4 regions of the Thalassotalea sediminis genome follow, and region 1 is predicted to be linked to each of the others. Evidence: predicted binding sites of a transcription regulator. Region 1 holds the regulator's gene; each other region holds the start of a gene.
What was found. Region 1 encodes sigma-54, which starts transcription at its own class of promoters, with help from an activator protein. Its sites were predicted from a motif close to GTTGGCACGNNNNTNGNNT; they were not measured.

Region 1 (4,490 bases):
GTGTATTGTTCATTATAGTAAGCGAAATTTACTAAAAGCTCTCGTATTTAATGGACTTAAAGAAACTTTATTACACAATGAACAACATGCCTAATAATGAATTATGTTGTTGGTACTTTTAAGTCACGGTGGCGTGCCTGTACGTCTTTTCTTTCTTTTTTTAAATTTGCAGCAAGTAATTCAGCAATATAAACGGAACGATGTTTTCCGCCAGTACAGCCTACCGCAATGGTAATATAGCTGCGATTATTTCGTTCAAGGTGAGGCAACCATGTCATCATGAAGCTGTTTATTTGCCATATAAACTTAGTAACAATGGGTTGGCTGGCAAGAAAATCTCTAACTGGTTGATCTAACCCTGTAAATGGCTTAAGTTCTTTCTCCCAAAAAGGGTTTGGTAAGAAACGAGCATCGAACACAAAGTCAGCGTCTTTTGGTAATCCATGTTTAAAACCAAAGGATTCAAACACCACGACCATAGAACCACTTTTTTTCCCTAGCACTCTTTCTCTGATCAAATCAGCGAGCTGGTGTGGTGTTAACTGACTGGTATTAATATACAAGTTGGCGCGAGCAGCAATGGGTTCTAATAACTTTTTCTCAAGTGTCATTGCTTGGTCTAGCGCGATATTTTGGCGTATAAGTGGGTGTAAGCGACGAGTTTCGCTAAAACGCTTAATAAGATCACCATCATCAGCGTCTAGGTATACAATAGATAACTCAACAGCACTGGGTAAGTAATCTAATATTTCTGGCACATCTGTCGGTTCTGCAGGTAAATTCCTGACGTCTAAACTTACCGCTACGGTTTCATAATCATTGATCACGGTATGCGTCAATGCGGGTAGCAAATTAACGGGAATATTATCTACACAGTAGTAGCCTAAGTCTTCCAAAACGCGCAATGCGACCGTTTTTCCAGAGCCGGAGCGGCCACTTACAATGGTAAGTTTCATTGATGAAATCCTAGGTTAGTGAGCAGCAGATTTGAGAAGTTGATATAACTCATGACTGTTATCGCACTTGCGTACTTGCTTACACATTTTCTTGTCGCTAAATACTTGTGCAATACTTTGTAATGTCGATAAATGTTGTTGGCATTGATCTTCTGGCACGAATAGGGCGATAAATATGTCAACGGGACGATTATCAATGGCATCAAACTCTATTGGCGCTTGAGCTGTGGCAATAACAATCATAACTTTATCGGTAGAGGTTAAACGTCCATGTGGAATAGCAATACCATTGCCAATACCGGTCGACCCCATTTTTTCTCTTAGCATCAAACTCTCTAATAAGTTGTAGGTACTTACTTGATCGTTTGTCTCTGCGGCTTTGCTACAAAGAAGTTCAAGAATACGTTTTTTGCTTGTAGCCTCGACTGCACATAACGTGCAGTCTTCTTTAATGATGTCGGTAAAATTCATAGTGGATATTAGTAATCAATAAATCTTAGTGTTGATTAATTTTTCCCTTGTATTTAAGTATTTGTTTATCGAGCTTATTTACCAGGGAGTCTATGGATGCGTACATGTCGTCGTTTTCCGCTTTAGCATGCACTTCAGTGCCATTTAAATGCACAGTTGCTTCTGCAATTTGGCTAAGTTTTTCAACGGTTAATACGACATATACGTTATTAATATGATCGAAATGTCGCTCTAACTTAGCAAATTTTTTGTTCACGATGTCACGCATTGGGGTAGTAATTTCAACATGATGTCCGGCAAGATTAATTTGCATAAGCTGTATCCTTCTACTAGAGAGTTAAAGTAAACTTTTACGTTGGTTAGACGGAGGAATACTTAGCGATTCTCGATACTTAGCTATAGTCCGTCTGGCAACATTGATTCCCTGTTCAGCCAATAGTTCAGCCATTTTACTGTCACTAAGAGGCTTTGCAGGTACTTCGGCAGCTACAAGCTTTTTAATTAAAGCGCGTATAGCTGTTGAAGAACATTCTCCACCATTTTCTGTACTGACATGGCTGGAGAAAAAATACTTAAGTTCAAAAATTCCACGTGGTGTATGCATATATTTTTGTGTAGTAACACGTGAAATCGTTGATTCATGCATATCTACTGCTTCGGCAATATCATTCAGAACCATAGGACGCATAGCTTCGGGCCCATGTTCAAAAAAACCTTGTTGTCTTTGCACAATGCAGTTTGATACTTTTAATAGGGTATCGTTTCGGCTTTCTAAACTCTTAATAAACCATTTTGCTTCTTGTAAATTTGAACGAATAAATTGACTATCATTCGAATTTTTCATTGACCGAGCCATAGAAGCATATTGCTGGTTAACCGCTAGTTTAGGCGCAGTATCAGGGTTTAGCTCTACAACCCAACGACCATTTTTCTTTTCAACAGAAACATCAGGTATTACATACTGATCATCACTTTGAATAACAGAATCACCAGGGCGAGGATCTAATGATTGAATTAACCGAATAACTTCACGTAATTGATCTTCTTTTAAACGTGTTTTACGCATGATTTGTCGATAATCACGGTTACCAAGTAAATCAATATATTCATTAATCACGATCTTACTTTCGTTAACCCAAGGGGTATCTTTATCAAACTGGTTTAACTGTATCGTTAAACATTCTGCAATTGAACGCGCACCAACACCTATAGGGTCAAACATATTTATACGTTTTAAGACCGCTTCTACTTCATCTAATTCAACGTCATCGACGCCAACAGACTCTAGGATTTCTTCAGTTGTAACCGTTAAATATCCAGCGTCGTCAATGGCATCAATAATTGCCATTGCAATGGCTTCATCGGTTTCAGAAAATGGGGTTAATTTCATTTGCCAACGCAAATGATCTTGAATGGAGTCTGTGGTTTCACCTTGATAAACAAAATCATCTGAGGCAGGGGCGGCACCAGTATTAGATACACCAGCACTGTAACTTTCGTCCCAAGTCGTATCAATATTAAGCTCTTCAGGAATGTCTGATTTATCCATCGCTTCAGTGGTGCTGATTTCATCAACGGTTGGTGTTGAATCTTCCGAGCCATCACTAGTATTATTTATTGTCTCGTCATTAGTTTTTGCGGAAAAGGCTTCTTCTAAGTTATCGGGTTGGTTATCGTCTGAAGACGAAGCAGATTCGTCCACCTCTAATAAAGGATTACTTTCTAATGCCTCTTGAATTTCTTGTTGTAGATCCAAGGTGGACAACTGCAATAACTTTATCGCCTGCTGGAGTTGCGGCGTCATTGTAAGTTGTTGTCCAATTCGGAGTTGCAGACTTGGGCGCATTAATTACTTCTTATCCTTTCAAGTAAATCTTATTTTTTCTAAAGCATATCATAACTATAACGTGAATTGTTCACCGAGGTATACATCTCTTACCTGCTGATTTGCAAGGATTTGATCTGCATCACCTTGGGCGATTAATTCACCATGACTAACAATGTAAGCATGCTCACAAACATCGAGTGTCTCTCTAACGTTATGGTCGGTTATTAATATGCCAATGCCTTTATTTTTTAAGTGTAGAATAATTTTTTTTATATCACCTACAGAAATTGGGTCAACGCCAGCAAATGGTTCATCTAACAATATAAATTTTGGGTCAGCTGCAAGTGCTCTGGCAATTTCAACACGACGACGTTCACCACCAGATAGGCTCATGCCTAAATTTTCGGTAATGTGCCCTATGTTAAATTCTTCTACTAAATGTTCTAACTTCTCTTCTCGTTCTATGTCTGTTAATTCTTTTCTTGTTTGCAATATTGCCATGATATTTTCGTAAACGGTTAACTTACGAAAGATCGAGGCCTCTTGTGGTAAGTATCCTATACCTCGGCGCGCACGTTCATGCATAGGTAACAGTGTAAGGTCTTCGTCATTTAACGTTATTGTACCTTTATCGTTATTTACTAACCCAACAATCATGTAAAATGACGTGGTTTTTCCTGCACCATTTGGACCAAGTAAACCTACAATTTGCCCTGCGTTAACTTCCAAACCAACATTTTTAACTACCATACGCCCTTTATAGGACTTAGCCAAGTTAGCGGCACTTAATTTTGCATTGCTCATTTATTCTTTTTTTCCAGGTGCTTAGGCTGTAATACCGTTTTAACGCGCTGATCATCTTCACCATTAGCTAATACTTGCTCGGTAATAAAGTTGTAAGTAATAACACTACCGTTTACTTTACTGCCTTCTTGACGGAGCTCCGCATCACCTGAGATAGTAACGGTATTCTTAGCAGGCTCATACTTAATTTCATTCGCCTGTAAATAAATGGGGGTACCATCTTCAAGTGTTTGCTTAAACGTAGCGGGTTTTCCTTTTGCTATATAGGTTTTTGTATCTGTATCTGATGCTGTGATAACTTGCACAAGATCAGCTTTTATTATCAGTGAACCTTGTTTAATTACAACATTGTCGATATAGCTAAATATTTTGTTTTTTAGATCCGCTGCTTGTCTCGTTGCATCAATACTAATTTCTTGTTTTAAATCAAT
Region 2 (4,490 bases), 240 kb from region 1:
GGGTTATTCGCAAAAATAAATAGGTAGAAATAACCAATGAAGTTTACGCAAAAGCAACAATTGTTTAAAAAATAGCTGATTTTTTAGATAAATGATTGAATTAAAGATACTTATCCGCTAAGTTGGTTGCGAAGTAGACAAATAACAATGATAAACCTACTAGGACTACATAATGAAACAGTCGTCTTCAAAAGGAATAAAACTGACAACCGTCATATTAGCAGTCTTTGTATTGGCATTAACCGCCGTACTGAGTAATACCTCAGTTGCAGACGACAAGGAAGTGGAAACAGAGTTAGCCAATTAGTACCTTTAGTACCTTTTGAGCAGATAAAATAAAAAAGCCGCTTTTTTGCGGCTTTTTTATTTTATCTTTACTGGCGTCCCCACCAGGACTCGAACCTGGAGCAGCGGCTTAGGAGGCCGCAGTTTTATCCAGTTAAACTATAGGGACATAAGCTTTCGTTATTTAAACGCTAAGTGTCCTTAAAATCAACTCACTTTAGTAACGCACAACTAAGTCATTTAACTGAATACTATCGATTATTGCACCATCAATTGTTTGGCCAACAGCATTAGATTGCGACACCTGAGTTACTTTAACTTTAAATGGGCTGACATTGAACCCAGCATATGAATGACCATTATCAGCAATAAAGTTTTGTAAGTGCAATAATGAAAATTCGTCACCAATTTGTACGCCATGCTGTTTACCAAGGTTAAACCGCACTTGATTTCCGGTAATTTGTACAATTTTTCCGCGTGTTGGTTGGCACATCATATTGTCGTCAATATCAGTAATAACTTGCATTAACACTTGATCAACAATTTGCCCGTACTGACTTTGCCAAAAGATACTGGCGTTTGGATCTACTTGTTCTCGCTTACCAAATTGCCAGGGGGCAGCATTACGGTAAGTTTTTTCAAATAAACCTTCACCATTGGTACCGTTAAAAATATGTACGCGAAGTTGAAAGTAACGTTGGAAGATATCTTCTTGCCAAAACCGCCAAGGATTTTCTTCATCGGTTGCGAACGATATATCTTCTATTTCAGAAAATAAAACATATTGGCTATCTGTCATATCTGCTAAAGACATTGAAATGGCTTTTATTTTATCGAATTGTAAGCTGTTGTTATATCGAGAAAATGCGCTACTCGATTTTACAGATAATTTAGGAGACAAATAGGAGCCATCTTGTTTTATATGATCAGATAATCGTTTCATGATGGCAGTATCTAATGCATAAATGCTACCTACATTAGCTTGCTCTCTATGAACCAAGTGACTTTTAGTGACTAACATTGATTTGCGGTAATCAGCGGAAAAACATTGCCGCGCTTGTGGGATAATATCTGCTCGAATGGTTACGGTGATAGTATTACCTTCATGCGTTTCATCGACAAGTTCAAACGCATTAATATTGCCCGTTGCTCGTATATTGATCTCATTTTGTGTCAATAATCCATTGACCACTTGTTGAACACTTGATACTGATGCACCGGCAACAAGTAGTGCTTTTTTTAACGCATTTTCTATTGCTTGAGTGCGCGCGGCTATATTATCGCCTTGGATAACATAGGCTCGACCTTGTGATTCATACCACTGGGCGTGTAATGGGCTCACTATCAAATAAAACGCTAATAATATTGTAAAGGTTAATAATCGCATTGCTCACCTTGAACTATCTTGGCCTTGATCCTGCATTTTATGTAATCTATTTGCTACTGCGTACTTAACACTAAGTGTAGTTATAAGACATTTCAATTGAAGTAGCTACTGAGTGTCAAATGCTCGACCCATACATGATTAAATTAAGCTAATGCAGGTTTTGTGCCTATACTTAATTTTTAACCGTGTTAATTCAAAGTTGGCGTGAATTGTGCTTTATGTTTCACAATAGAGTTTAGTGGTATTTGAGGGGAGCTCAATGAAAAATTGGTTAATGCTTATGTTACTGCCAGGGTTAGTGTCGTGCAGCACTATGACGTTAAACGGCAGTAACGAATCAGATGATGACTTTTATCAAGCCGCACATCGAGATAAAGGTCAAATCGACGCTTATCAACTGCCCAAACATGCGATTAATGATGTGGTAAAAGGATTAGCATTTCAAATGCTGCAAAGTAGTACCTTTGTTACGCCTAAAACACCGGTCGCTGTCGCGTCATTTGTGCACTTAGCTGATTTAGAGTCGACGAATTGGCTAGGTAACCAGCTATCAGAAAGCTTTGTTCACGAGTTACAACGTCATGGCTTAATTGTTGTTGATTTTAAAACAACAGGGCATATTCGTGTTACTAAAGAAGGTGATTATGTTTTTAGTCGCGACTGGAAGGAGTTACCTGAACGTCAGATTATTGACTACGTTGTTACCGGCACCATGATGAAACAAAATGGTGGTGTAATGGTAAATGCTCGTATGATAGGTATGCAGTCTCGTGTTGTAGTTGCAACTGCGCAATCTTTTATTCCTGAATGGGTGATTGGTGATGAGTTGCAACGTAGTGAAAACGTAAAGATAAAAGACGGTATGATTCTTCGTGACTCTGAAGCTATGCTGGAAGAAGCTAGAGCTGTGAAAATTCAACAATAGGCAGACATTATGAAACAACATACATTTTTCAAAGTACTATGTTTGAGCGCTTCATTAGTGTCAGTCGGGTGCAGTTCTGTTTACGACAAACATGTACAATGGCAGACGGTAACGCCTGATTCTTTTCCTGTAATTACCGCGATTGGTCAAGCGCCCATTAGTTTACAAAAGTCGTCAAATAAAACACAAAAGATGTTGATGGCAATAAATGCCTCGAAAGTTGCTGCATATGCTGAACTCGCCGAACAAGTTTACGGTCAACAGCTGTCTGGTAACACAACAATGCGTAATTTGATTGTTGAAGATCAGCACCTTAAAGCCTCTGTACAAGGTATTATTCGTGGGGCGAAGGTGGTCAAAAGTTACCCTGTAGGAGATACTTACACTACGGAGTTACATCTTGATTTTAAAGATGTTTGGGACATATATTTATCAAATAACAGACAAAAAGAAATTAAAGAAGTGAAATATTACTAACTTTATTTCGGACTGGATAAATTAAATAAAAAGGCCTGACAGATTGTCAGGCCTTTTTATCATTCGTACTCTTTACTATGCTTTTATGCCTAAGCTACTTAATCCACCAGAAGCTTTACCTTTTTTATCGTAGGTAACAGTTGATTTGCCATTTTGCTGAAGCAATGTCGTTTTTAAGCGTTCAACAGCCATTTGCGATTGCTGAATAATATGACCGTTTACTTGGTTTTTCTCTTTACAACGCAATAAGGCTTGTTCAATTGACGATAAAAGTTCGTCCAACTCGCCTCGTGCTTTTTGCTCACTAAACGCCATACTTTGTGAAAATTCTTGGTCTAACGTTTGAATTTCAAGCAATAATGTATTTTTTTGTTCGGTGATTCCTGTTAACGCGTCAGGAGAGTTGCTTTGCAAAGTAAGTCGCTCTTCGTCAATGATCGCTTCCAGTTGCTGCAATTGTGCAAACTGTTTTTCTAATAGTTGACGGTAATTTATGTTATCAGCCACTTACTTTCCTTAACATAGGTTACACTGACTCAGTCAGTTTAAATTCGAAACTAGCGATACTTGCCGCTAATTTTTCTGTATCTATTTTGTATTCACCTGAAGCAATTGCTTTTTTAAGCTCATCAACCTTTTTTTGGTTAACGACAGGCGCATCTTGGGCTTTCTTTTGCAATTCGCCAAGCTGCTTTGCTTGTGGTGTAATAGAAACAGAATCTTTACTTGTCGCTTTTGCTTGATCAGCATTTGCAATATTTTGCGACTGTTGCTGTTTCAGTTGAGATTGTTGCTCAACTTTTTGTTTTACTTGTCCTGTATTTGACAAGTTGTTGATATTCATAGCCATAATAAAACCCTATAGGCAATCAAATGTTGTGTCTATCTTTTTTATCGGCAAAACTATAAGTTTCTTTAATGTTTTTATTATAGATTAATCACTACTTGGTTTATAGTTTTAACTTCTGCTGTAATTACTCTGCCAGAACGGTTATTGCGAACCCTTATTTGTTGGCCTCTAACACCGTTCGCAAGCGCAGTTCCTTTCGTTTTTATTGTTAGGTTATCAGTTATTGCACTAATCACAACATTTTCCCCTTTACATACGACACAAAACATTCGTCTAGTAATAACGGCTCCGCTTGTGAGGCTTCTTCTACTTCGAGCGCCATGCACGATTGCAGGGTCGCGTATAATCTCTCCGCGCGTTTGATGTAAAGGGCGCCATTCAATTGCAACATTACTTTCATCAAGTACAGTACCTTTAGCTATTTTAATTTTAGCAACTAAAACAGGAATCTCTTCAGCGACTCTAACGGGAAGAAAAATGTTCCAGGGTGTTGAACTTTCGCAATAAATTTTAACATTGACGTTTCTCGTTGAGTAATTTTCAGGTATATTCGCTTGTAACGGAAC
Region 3 (4,490 bases), 1.9 Mb from region 1:
CAGTTTAAACGTTACAACTTTTGTTTGTTATGTGTTGTTGTTAAAGAGAGTAATACGCCTATTGGCCTGTGCGGTTTAATAAAACGTGACGGTATTGAACACCCTGAAATAGGGTATGCTTTGCTACAGGCACATCATGGAAAAGGATATGCATTTGAAGCCGCTAATGGTGTTCTAGCACATGTTAAGCAAAAACAGAGTATGTCAGTACTTCAGGCAATTTGTAATCCTGACAATAAACGTTCAATTAATTTATTGGCAAAGTTAGGGTTTGAGCGAGTTAAAGAGATTTTTTTGCCACCACAAAAACAAAAAGTTGTACTGTTTGAGTGTGCACTTTAGTAAGGAGGTTATTTATTGTGCTAAAAGTGTATCAATAATATACACTTGCTGATTGTGATCAAATTAATACGTTAATTTACTTGCGTTTTGGCTATTTTCCCTCAGTCTTATAGTTAGGTAACAACAAAAAAGGAAAAGCTATGAAAATAAACGTTTCTGGTCATCACGTTGACGTTACTGATTCTGTAAAATCACATATTGAAGAAAAACTTGCAAAAATCGCCAATCATTTTCCTACGTTAATTTCTACAGAGGTCATCATTACTAAGGCTCACGGTAAGCATCATGTTGAGTTGACAACTAACTATGAGGGGGCGCCAGTAGTTGCGTCGGCAAATGAAGAAGTAATGTATCCGGCCATTGCTCAATCTGTGAAAAAGCTTGATGCAGCATTAAAACATCGTAAAGGACAATTAAAAGCAAAATTACATGACAAACCTATGGTTACTACCCCTGATATTGTGCATGAGAAAGTACAAGCTCTAAATTTAAATTAGTTCATGCTTATTTAAAACCTCGCGCTCAAGGCCTTTACCTTGAGCGCATTTATAGTTTAAATAGATGCAAAAAAGCGATCTATTCTTGGTAAATAGTAGTGTTCATAATCTAGCGAGAATACTACGTGAGTTGACTTGCCAATAATCTCACGCCTAGGCACAAAACCAATGACTCTTGAGTCCGCGCTGTTGTTTCGATTATCACCTAATACTAAATAATGATCTGTAGGTACAACAACAGGTGAGAAGTTGCCATAGTTATTATGTTCTTCAGTTGTTTGAATGTGATGTGTATGTCCGATAATGTTTTCCGTATACATGTTCATTTCTTGTTTATTTGATTGATTTATACGGCGATAACGAACAGCCTGATGATTAATAATCAGCTTATTATCAACCATTTCGACCACATCCCCAGGGACACCAATAACACGTTTTACTAAGCGTTTCCCCGCCGCATTTGATTCAAAAATGATGATGTCATTAACATCAGGATCAGCGAGCTTTATTAGTGAGAATTGAAAAAATGGTAGGTTTACATCGTAGGCTAATTTATTAATGAAAATTCTATCGCCTTCGATAATGGTAGGCTTCATTGAACCCGTAGGAACATCATTCCAGTCTGCAACAGCACTTCTAAATACGAGCATGAGCAATAAAAATAACGCGAATTTTTTGTTTTCTTGCCAAAAATTGTCAATGGTTGTTCTCATCTAACTAGTCCTATGAGTGGTGATGATCATCTAGTCTAAGTTTTGAACGATTTATTACAATTAAGTTTATTCTAGGGTTAGTTAAAAAAACTAATAATTCGTTTATTAGGCTAATTCACAGCAAAATAGATATGATTTAACAGGTGTGTTTTTTTATAAAACGTTATATATCAATGGATTAAAAGTTGGCATTTCACTTGTATTACCTTAATTGTAATAACTTGATTGATAAAGGATAAAAGAATGAAAGCAATTATCGCATGCGCAGTATTATTATCGACAGGTGCTATGGCACATGATACTCATTTTTCAACTGATTCGTGTGACGTAGATTTAAATGCTGGCTTTAGCATAAAAAATAACGTTATTACGATGACTAAGCATGATAAAGCGATTTATAAAATAGTTGATGGTCGTACGCTAATTATCAATAGTGAAACTATTGCTTTAAATGCTGCACAACAAGAGGCTGTTTCTCAATATGCAGCTGAAATTAAAGCGTTAATACCAGAGGTTAAAGGAATAGCCACTGATGCAATTGAATTAGCGTCGGAAGGAGTAAGTATCGCTTTTGACGAATTGTTGGGGGAAGATAATAAAGTTGGCAATGATTTATCTTCTGAGCTTTATTCGTTAAAACAAGAGCTTGATGAGCGTTTTGATGTTAACAACTTTACAATAGAAGAAGATGGCACAGTTCAAGGAGATTTCTTAAGTGAAGACTTTGAACAACGAATTGAAAGTATTGTTGAAAAAACAGTTGAAAACTCTATGGGCACGTTGCTTATTGCTGTAGGTCAAGAGCTATTGCTTGCTGGTGGTGATATGGATGCATTTGAGCATAAAATGGAAAAGTTTGGTGAGCAAATAGAATATGAAATGGAATCTCGTGCTAATGTCATCGAGCAACGTGGTGAAAAACTATGTTATTCAATTGAAAAAATCGATTTGTTAGAAGAAAAGTTGAAATCAATTATTCCTGAAATGCCAAAGGTTAACGTTGTATCGGTCGACAATAGCCAACACAAAAAGGCTTAATGGTAATATTTTTTAATAAGGGCATGTAAATAACATGCCTTTTTTATTTATCTATAAAAGAGCGTAGAATAATGCTTTAACTCTCGTTATAGGTAAGCAATGCACGCCGTTCATCAATTATATTTTTCAAGAAAAGCCATTTCTACCAAGCCTTTTAATGCAAGAGGAAAAGGAGTTATCAGGTGTGAGCTTTGCCAAGTAGCAAAGGTTAATTGTATTTGCCAGTTGTGTGTGTCTCGTGTAACCGCAAGTGCTTTTATGTTGTTAATGCATGATAGTGAAGTGTTAAAACCAAGTAATACCGGACGCCTGATCGCTGATGTGGTAAAAGAAACATACGCTTTTCAATGGCAGCGTACCGATGTCGACGCTAATTTGTTAACCTTATTACACGATATTCAATATCAACCCTATGTTGTTTTTCCAGAAGAGTACGTTACTTCGAATATTCCAGTTCATCATAGTGTGCCTAGCGGCTTGAGTAATAAAAAGCCGTTATTTATATTACTTGACGGTAGCTGGCGTGAGGCCAAAAAAATGTATCGAAAAAGCCCTTATCTAGAAAGGTTACCCGTAATATCATTGACGCAATCAGTGCTTCATGAACTAAAGTTTGATTCAAAGTACACATTAAGAAAAGCTGAAAAAGATTTTCAATTATCGACTGCAGAAATTGCGACATTATTACTTGCTAGTAATGCCGAATATGAAGTTGCAGAACAATTATCTTTATGGAGTCGTTTGTTTGAATTTCGTTATCGAAAAAGTGTTTGCCAACGCAACTTAATTGATCCCTGTATTGAAAGTGAATATCAAACGTTTTTAAATAAGGCGCAAAATCGTATAGCTGAAGAGAAGTTCGGTAACTAACCTGAACTAACGTGTCGTTAAAATGAAAAAAGGAGGCAGGTTTAAACTCGCCTCCTTAAATAAGTAGGATTAGCGTAAGCCCAGCTGTTTCTTACCTTGAAGGTAGGTAATATCTACTGGGATATTGGCAGCTGAAAGTTTTGCTAAATCATTTTGTAATTCTGGTTTAATTATACCTGTTTCTGCAACGAGCTTTGCGACGCCTTGATAATCACCATTGCCTTGTAAGGTCAATATTAATGTAGAAAGACTATCGATGGCTTTAGTCATTTTTTCATAATTCACTTGATAAAGTCCTTGCTCATTACGTGTAAACGCTTCGTGTTCAGCAAAATAGTTAAAACGTACCATATTTGCTTTACCATGTGCTGAACTCGCGCCAAAACGCACTGAACGGAAGATACCCGCTAGAAAGGTTGTGTAATAGTCTTCTAGTTGACCTTCTGTGATAACCTTTTTATCAAGCAGTTGACGCACCATGTATAGACCGAGGATATCTGCTTTACCTTCTTCTAATGCTGAAGCATGTTCTTTCAGCGACTGGCGAACTGTACCTTTATTGTTAATTGTGTTTTTGATACCAAGACCATGCGCAACTTCATGAAACATTGTATTTGCAAAAAATGCATTGAACGTAACGTGTTCTCTTTGCTCAGGAACGATAAGTACCTCTGCAAGCGGTGCCATTATCGCATCATATTTAGCACGCATTGCATTCTTAAGTTGCAAGCGGCGAGTGCCTTTTTCTAATTGTACTTTTTCATCATTGGGCAGATTAATTGCGATGGTTTTACCACCGGCATTGGCATGTCCAGTTGCATAAATAACATCATAGGCATTTAAATCAGCGTCAGTACCAGGCATTTCTTTTCTATACTTACGACTGACTGGGAGTCCTTTTTGTAATTCTGGTAAATAAGCAGCATACTTTGCAAGCTTTTCGCTCCATGCCATGTCTTTAACTAATACGTATGACTCAAAGGCTGCTCTGTAACCATAGAGTTGGTCTTCATAAGTTTCGATAGGGCCG
Region 4 (4,490 bases), 1.3 Mb from region 1:
CTTACCGTTTGCTGTTCACGCACGTAAAGTTTAACACTTCCTACTTCGTTATAAACCGCGCCGGTAGCTGTTTTCAGACTTTGATATTGGCCCGAATTGAAGGAAAAAGCAGAGGTTGCATATGTTAAATTATCGCCAGGTAACGTCGTGGTTAAGTTTAAGTTATCCCCGGTTAATGTACCTGTAACACCGTCGGATGTGGGTAAAATGCGTTGTAAAGCTAGCTCTACTTGTTGTGTAAAATTAGGCGTAATATCACCATCTTTATTAACTGCCAGAATATTTAAATTAAATTCAGCCCCCGCCTGCTCGGTAATAGTTGCATTGATATCAGCGCTCATTAAGGGCGATGTACCGTCATTATTGCTGTCGGTATTAGCACTCACAATGAATTCATACGGCCTGACATAAAAGATTTCACTATTACCAAATAGTGTAACCGCAGGGTTGTCAGGTGTTGCCGCAATATCATGTTTCGCATATAAAAGTACCTCACCAGCATCATGATAAGTATTGATCGGCAATTGTGCTGTAGAGTCATTATCGAACGCTAAATCTATAGCACTATAACTCGAGGGAGCACCTAAATATTTAGGTACAGTATTGTTTGCAATTTTATAATCTAACCCACTCGTCAAAGCAGGATTAGCTGCTTTCAGTGCAAAATCAATACGGCGCGTACCTGCGCTATCAAAATATCCTTGGCAAACACCGTCATCATCTTTCACTGCTTGAATAAAGATCCGTGAATTACCGCCGCTCTGCATTGGCTCACCCGCCACTTCGATATCATTAAAACCGGTAATTTTAAAGCCCGCATTACTAAACGTGATATCACAGTCATTTGGGTTATTGCTATTACACACATAGCCATTACTTGCCGCAACACTGGCGTTATCAATAGACAATGTAGCAGTTTCTGCAACTCGGTATGACAAATCAAAGGTGGTATTTCCAGTAAAATTAATCGCCTTGATTACCGAATGACTATTACCTTGTGCAATAACATCTAAGGAGACGTTTTCCGTTGTTTCAATACATGTACCATCAAAGCTATTAGTGCAGGCCTTTACGGTAACACTTTCAGCTTCACAAGTAAGACCATTCGCACTATGAAGGATCTGATAATGATTAATAGAAGCGGCTGAACCTTCACAAAAACCATGGCCATCAAGTTTGTCAGCATCGCCTGAAGAATAAAAAAACGCACCTTGTTGGTCTACTTGCATAGCACCGTTAGCAGAAATTGAGCCGGTAATATAAGCATTACGGTTGACCGAAATACTGCCTCCTGCATAAATATGGGCATTAATTTCAGCAAATCTATTAATGGTTAACGAGCCGGCGACAATGAGTAAAACATTGGCAGGACTACCACCAGCATTAATCCGTGTATTTTGTTGTATGGTCGCACTACCATTGATAAAAATAACCGCAGTACCAGTGCCACTAAAGGTTATTGTTGCTCCTTGAGAATGCCCCCAGTACAAATGCTGATAGACTCCATCCGTTATATTGGTCGCATTAAAAAAGCCACTGGCAGAATAAAAAGGGATTGTAGGAGTCGGAAAACTATTAACTGGCGAACAAGTACCGCCATCGCAAGTACTTGAATTATTGATTGATATTCCACCATTGACGGCAAATGTCGTTGGCCCTGGAAAGATGGCACTACAGTCAGTCGCATAGCTAGGCGAAATAGCAAATATGAACAATAAAAGTGCAAGGCATAATTGTCGGAGCATCACTAAACAACTTCAGCAATAAACTTATCTTACTTAACGTTACTCCTAACTGCTCAAGAGTACAAGTAACAGCTTGTATTTGTTCGCTAAAGCGCGCTTAAATGCAAAAAGAAAAAACCCCACTAACGTGGGGAAAATTTTCATGAAACGAAAAAGGGGCTCTATATGCGTTCAACCAATAACCAGTAAAACGCCGCATACATAGTTTAATACTAAATATTAAGAGAATATTTTAACTTACGTCCAGCGACAAGCAGCACACCTAATGCTAGTAATAACACAGTTGTCGGCTCTGGAACTTGATTAGGCTCAGGTGCAAGTGAAGACTCACGTACATAAAAAGTATCGGCAAAATCTAAATAAAAAGGTAGTAAACCCACACCATTTGGGTCACTGGCAATGATGCCAGTTTCAAAATCTGTTGTGGTGACTGTATCTTGTGAAAGTATGTTTTGGCTTAACCCCGTAAATACAGAATTAAAATACTCCACAGCATGAATGTAACCTGTTATCGTGCCTTGATCATCCTTTAAGGTGAATGCATCAAGCGTTAACACTTCAAAAATATACACCAGTTGCTCTAATGTCGCATAATGCCAATTTTCTTGCACTAACGGTGCATGTAAGGTGTTTGTACCCCATGATTCAGCATTTACAGGTGATGCCCACGCATAATCCCAGCCATTAGATGAGACATAATGTACACCTGCTAAATCAGTTGTTAACTGATCTTCGGCGTTAACATAGTTCTTGTTCTCAAGATCAAATTGCGACAAATTAGTGATCAACGTTGCGTTGGACACAAATGTAATACAAAAAGAAAGTAATATTAGGCTAATAAATTTGTTCATTAAAACGACCTCTACTTAATGAAGCGGATACAATCAAAACGACGTCAGTTTGTTTATACAAAATTCATGCCTAATTTAAAAAATAATTACTTATTAATAACTTAAATTTTATCCTTTACGCTAAGTGTTAATAGGTGTAAAGAAAACCAACATTTATATGTAAACACATTGTTATAAACTTCGCGCTTGTACTTCAACTGTTCTTGAGGTTGTAACATCATCAATTGTGCAACTACCTGTACTTGTAAGCGTATAATACTGTGCTCCTGCGATGACATCGGGGTTAAGTGTGCATTGGGTTTTAAAACCACAATTTTTTAAGCCATCAATATGAGCAATGCTTGGCTCAAGATTCCCCCCAGGGCAACTTTGTGCAGGATTATCGAGCGGGAAAATCTGCTGTAATTGCCATTGCATGCCTGTTTGTGCTGCTTGAAATGCTCTCGTGCCTAATACTTCATAGACAACAGTGTTACTGCTAGTACGCAACATCTTGACGAGGGCAACACCTAGCAAACTCATCACAACAATAACGAAAATTGCAATAACTAAAGCGCTACCTGTTTGACTTTTGGCACTGTGTGTTGGTAAAAAATTGACATTATGGAACATTTGGCACCTGAATTTGGTTACGAAGTAATGCTTGCTCACCATTTTGCTCAAATTGCAATGCAATCGTAACAACGCTATTACGTTGTAACGTTGCTTCCTTTACCTCTATATTGGAAGATAATTGATTTATACCTGTTGCTAATGGCACACCATCTCGTGTCAGTATGCCATTAGCGGTAATACAAAACGCTGTTTCTCCTGCGATAAAATACGCGCGTTTGGTTGGCGAATCGGTTTTAAAATGTATTGCCGATGAAAAATTAACGTTCCAGGTTGCTGAAGATGACGGCTTGGTAATACTTGCAAAATTATGCACTTTCCCAGAAGTACTTATTACATCATCAACGTTTGTAGGATACACAATAATCTTGTTCGCATTGGCAACAGCGTCATCTTCAAAAGGAACAACGTCTATAACAGACGCAGCACTTTCAGGTAACACGGGAATATCTAGATAAATACTCGTGGCTAACACTGGTGTAAAATGTAAACAATCGGCGCCAGCGGAGTTCGTTTTATACAATGAATTAGGTAATGCGGTACGAATTTCTCTATTTAAACGTTCAACAGCAAAGCGAGCACCACTGATCAACTTATCTCTCGCGGTAGATTCAGCATAAATATTACTACCAAACTTCAAGAAGTTACTAACGCCAACCGCCAAAACCCCCAAGATTACAATAACCGTAATTAACTCGATTAACGTAAAGCCACGCATCTGATGTTTAGTTAAGTGATGTTTCATCAGTAATTAGTCCGATAAGTGGCAAAAGTTTGCACATAGCCTGTTGGCGTTGTTACAGTCACGGTGATCAGCTTTGCCGTATACTGATTATCATCTGTATCGCCATTTTCTCTAGTAATGCCATTAAAATCACTATCATTACCAACCGATACCGTTAACGTAAAGCCTAAATAATTTGCAATATCACCATTGTTATAAACTAAGCCATTATAGTCATCGACATCATCAAACAGTTCACGGACATCAGATTCCTCATTAGCCATATTTAGGCTACAAGGGTCAGCATCAGCTTCACCGCAACGTAACCGTCCCCCCGCTTTATCACTGTTTTCGTCGAACGCTTTTTGTTGAATTTCATTGAGCATTGATTGTGCTAATTCAGCGCCTCGTATTTGATGCAATACACTAGCACTTTGTTCAGTTGCAGGATAAAGCAATGTCGTTAATACGGCGAACGAGATTGATAACACGACAATGCCAACAATCGTTTCTATCAATGTAAAACCACTTTGGTTAGCCTTCATAAATAAAGCCTTC

Region 2: the regulator sigma-54 is predicted to act here: its motif matches at 1,871-1,889, upstream of QUE09_RS13590 (FlgO family outer membrane protein).
Region 3: the regulator sigma-54 is predicted to act here: its motif matches at 1,737-1,755, upstream of QUE09_RS05760 (DUF2884 family protein).
Region 4: the regulator sigma-54 is predicted to act here: its motif matches at 2,652-2,670, upstream of QUE09_RS02865 (PEP-CTERM sorting domain-containing protein).

What each region holds. Positions count from the first base shown of each region.
Region 1 is NZ_AP027361.1:3,192,898-3,197,387, reverse strand. It holds gene rapZ (RNase adapter RapZ) at 102-956, opposite strand; gene ptsN (PTS IIA-like nitrogen regulatory protein PtsN) at 972-1,427, opposite strand; gene hpf (ribosome hibernation promoting factor) at 1,453-1,740, opposite strand; gene QUE09_RS14615 (RNA polymerase factor sigma-54) at 1,765-3,273, opposite strand; gene lptB (LPS export ABC transporter ATP-binding protein) at 3,328-4,059, opposite strand; gene lptA (lipopolysaccharide transport periplasmic protein LptA) at 4,056-4,490, opposite strand, start outside.
Region 2 is NZ_AP027361.1:2,950,760-2,955,249, reverse strand. It holds gene QUE09_RS13605 (hypothetical protein) at 173-307, shown strand; tRNA gene QUE09_RS13600 (tRNA-Arg) at 379-454, opposite strand; gene QUE09_RS13595 (flagella assembly protein FlgT) at 503-1,672, opposite strand; gene QUE09_RS13590 (FlgO family outer membrane protein) at 1,932-2,597, shown strand; gene QUE09_RS13585 (LPP20 family lipoprotein) at 2,607-3,074, shown strand; gene QUE09_RS13580 (flagella synthesis protein FlgN) at 3,150-3,581, opposite strand; gene flgM (flagellar biosynthesis anti-sigma factor FlgM) at 3,601-3,924, opposite strand; gene flgA (flagellar basal body P-ring formation chaperone FlgA) at 4,002-4,490, opposite strand, start outside.
Region 3 is NZ_AP027361.1:1,265,517-1,270,006, forward strand. It holds gene QUE09_RS05745 (GNAT family N-acetyltransferase) at 1-342, shown strand, start outside; gene hpf (ribosome hibernation-promoting factor, HPF/YfiA family) at 483-839, shown strand; gene lepB (signal peptidase I) at 896-1,552, opposite strand; gene QUE09_RS05760 (DUF2884 family protein) at 1,796-2,590, shown strand; gene QUE09_RS05765 (tRNA-uridine aminocarboxypropyltransferase) at 2,690-3,460, shown strand; gene QUE09_RS05770 (dipeptidyl-peptidase 3 family protein) at 3,530-4,490, opposite strand, start outside.
Region 4 is NZ_AP027361.1:619,879-624,368, reverse strand. It holds gene QUE09_RS02870 (DUF6701 domain-containing protein) at 1-1,745, opposite strand, end outside; gene QUE09_RS02865 (PEP-CTERM sorting domain-containing protein) at 1,958-2,596, opposite strand; gene QUE09_RS02860 (pilus assembly PilX family protein) at 2,768-3,208, opposite strand; gene QUE09_RS02855 (PilW family protein) at 3,198-3,953, opposite strand; gene QUE09_RS02850 (type II secretion system protein) at 3,953-4,477, opposite strand; gene QUE09_RS02845 (pilus assembly FimT family protein) at 4,467-4,490, opposite strand, start outside.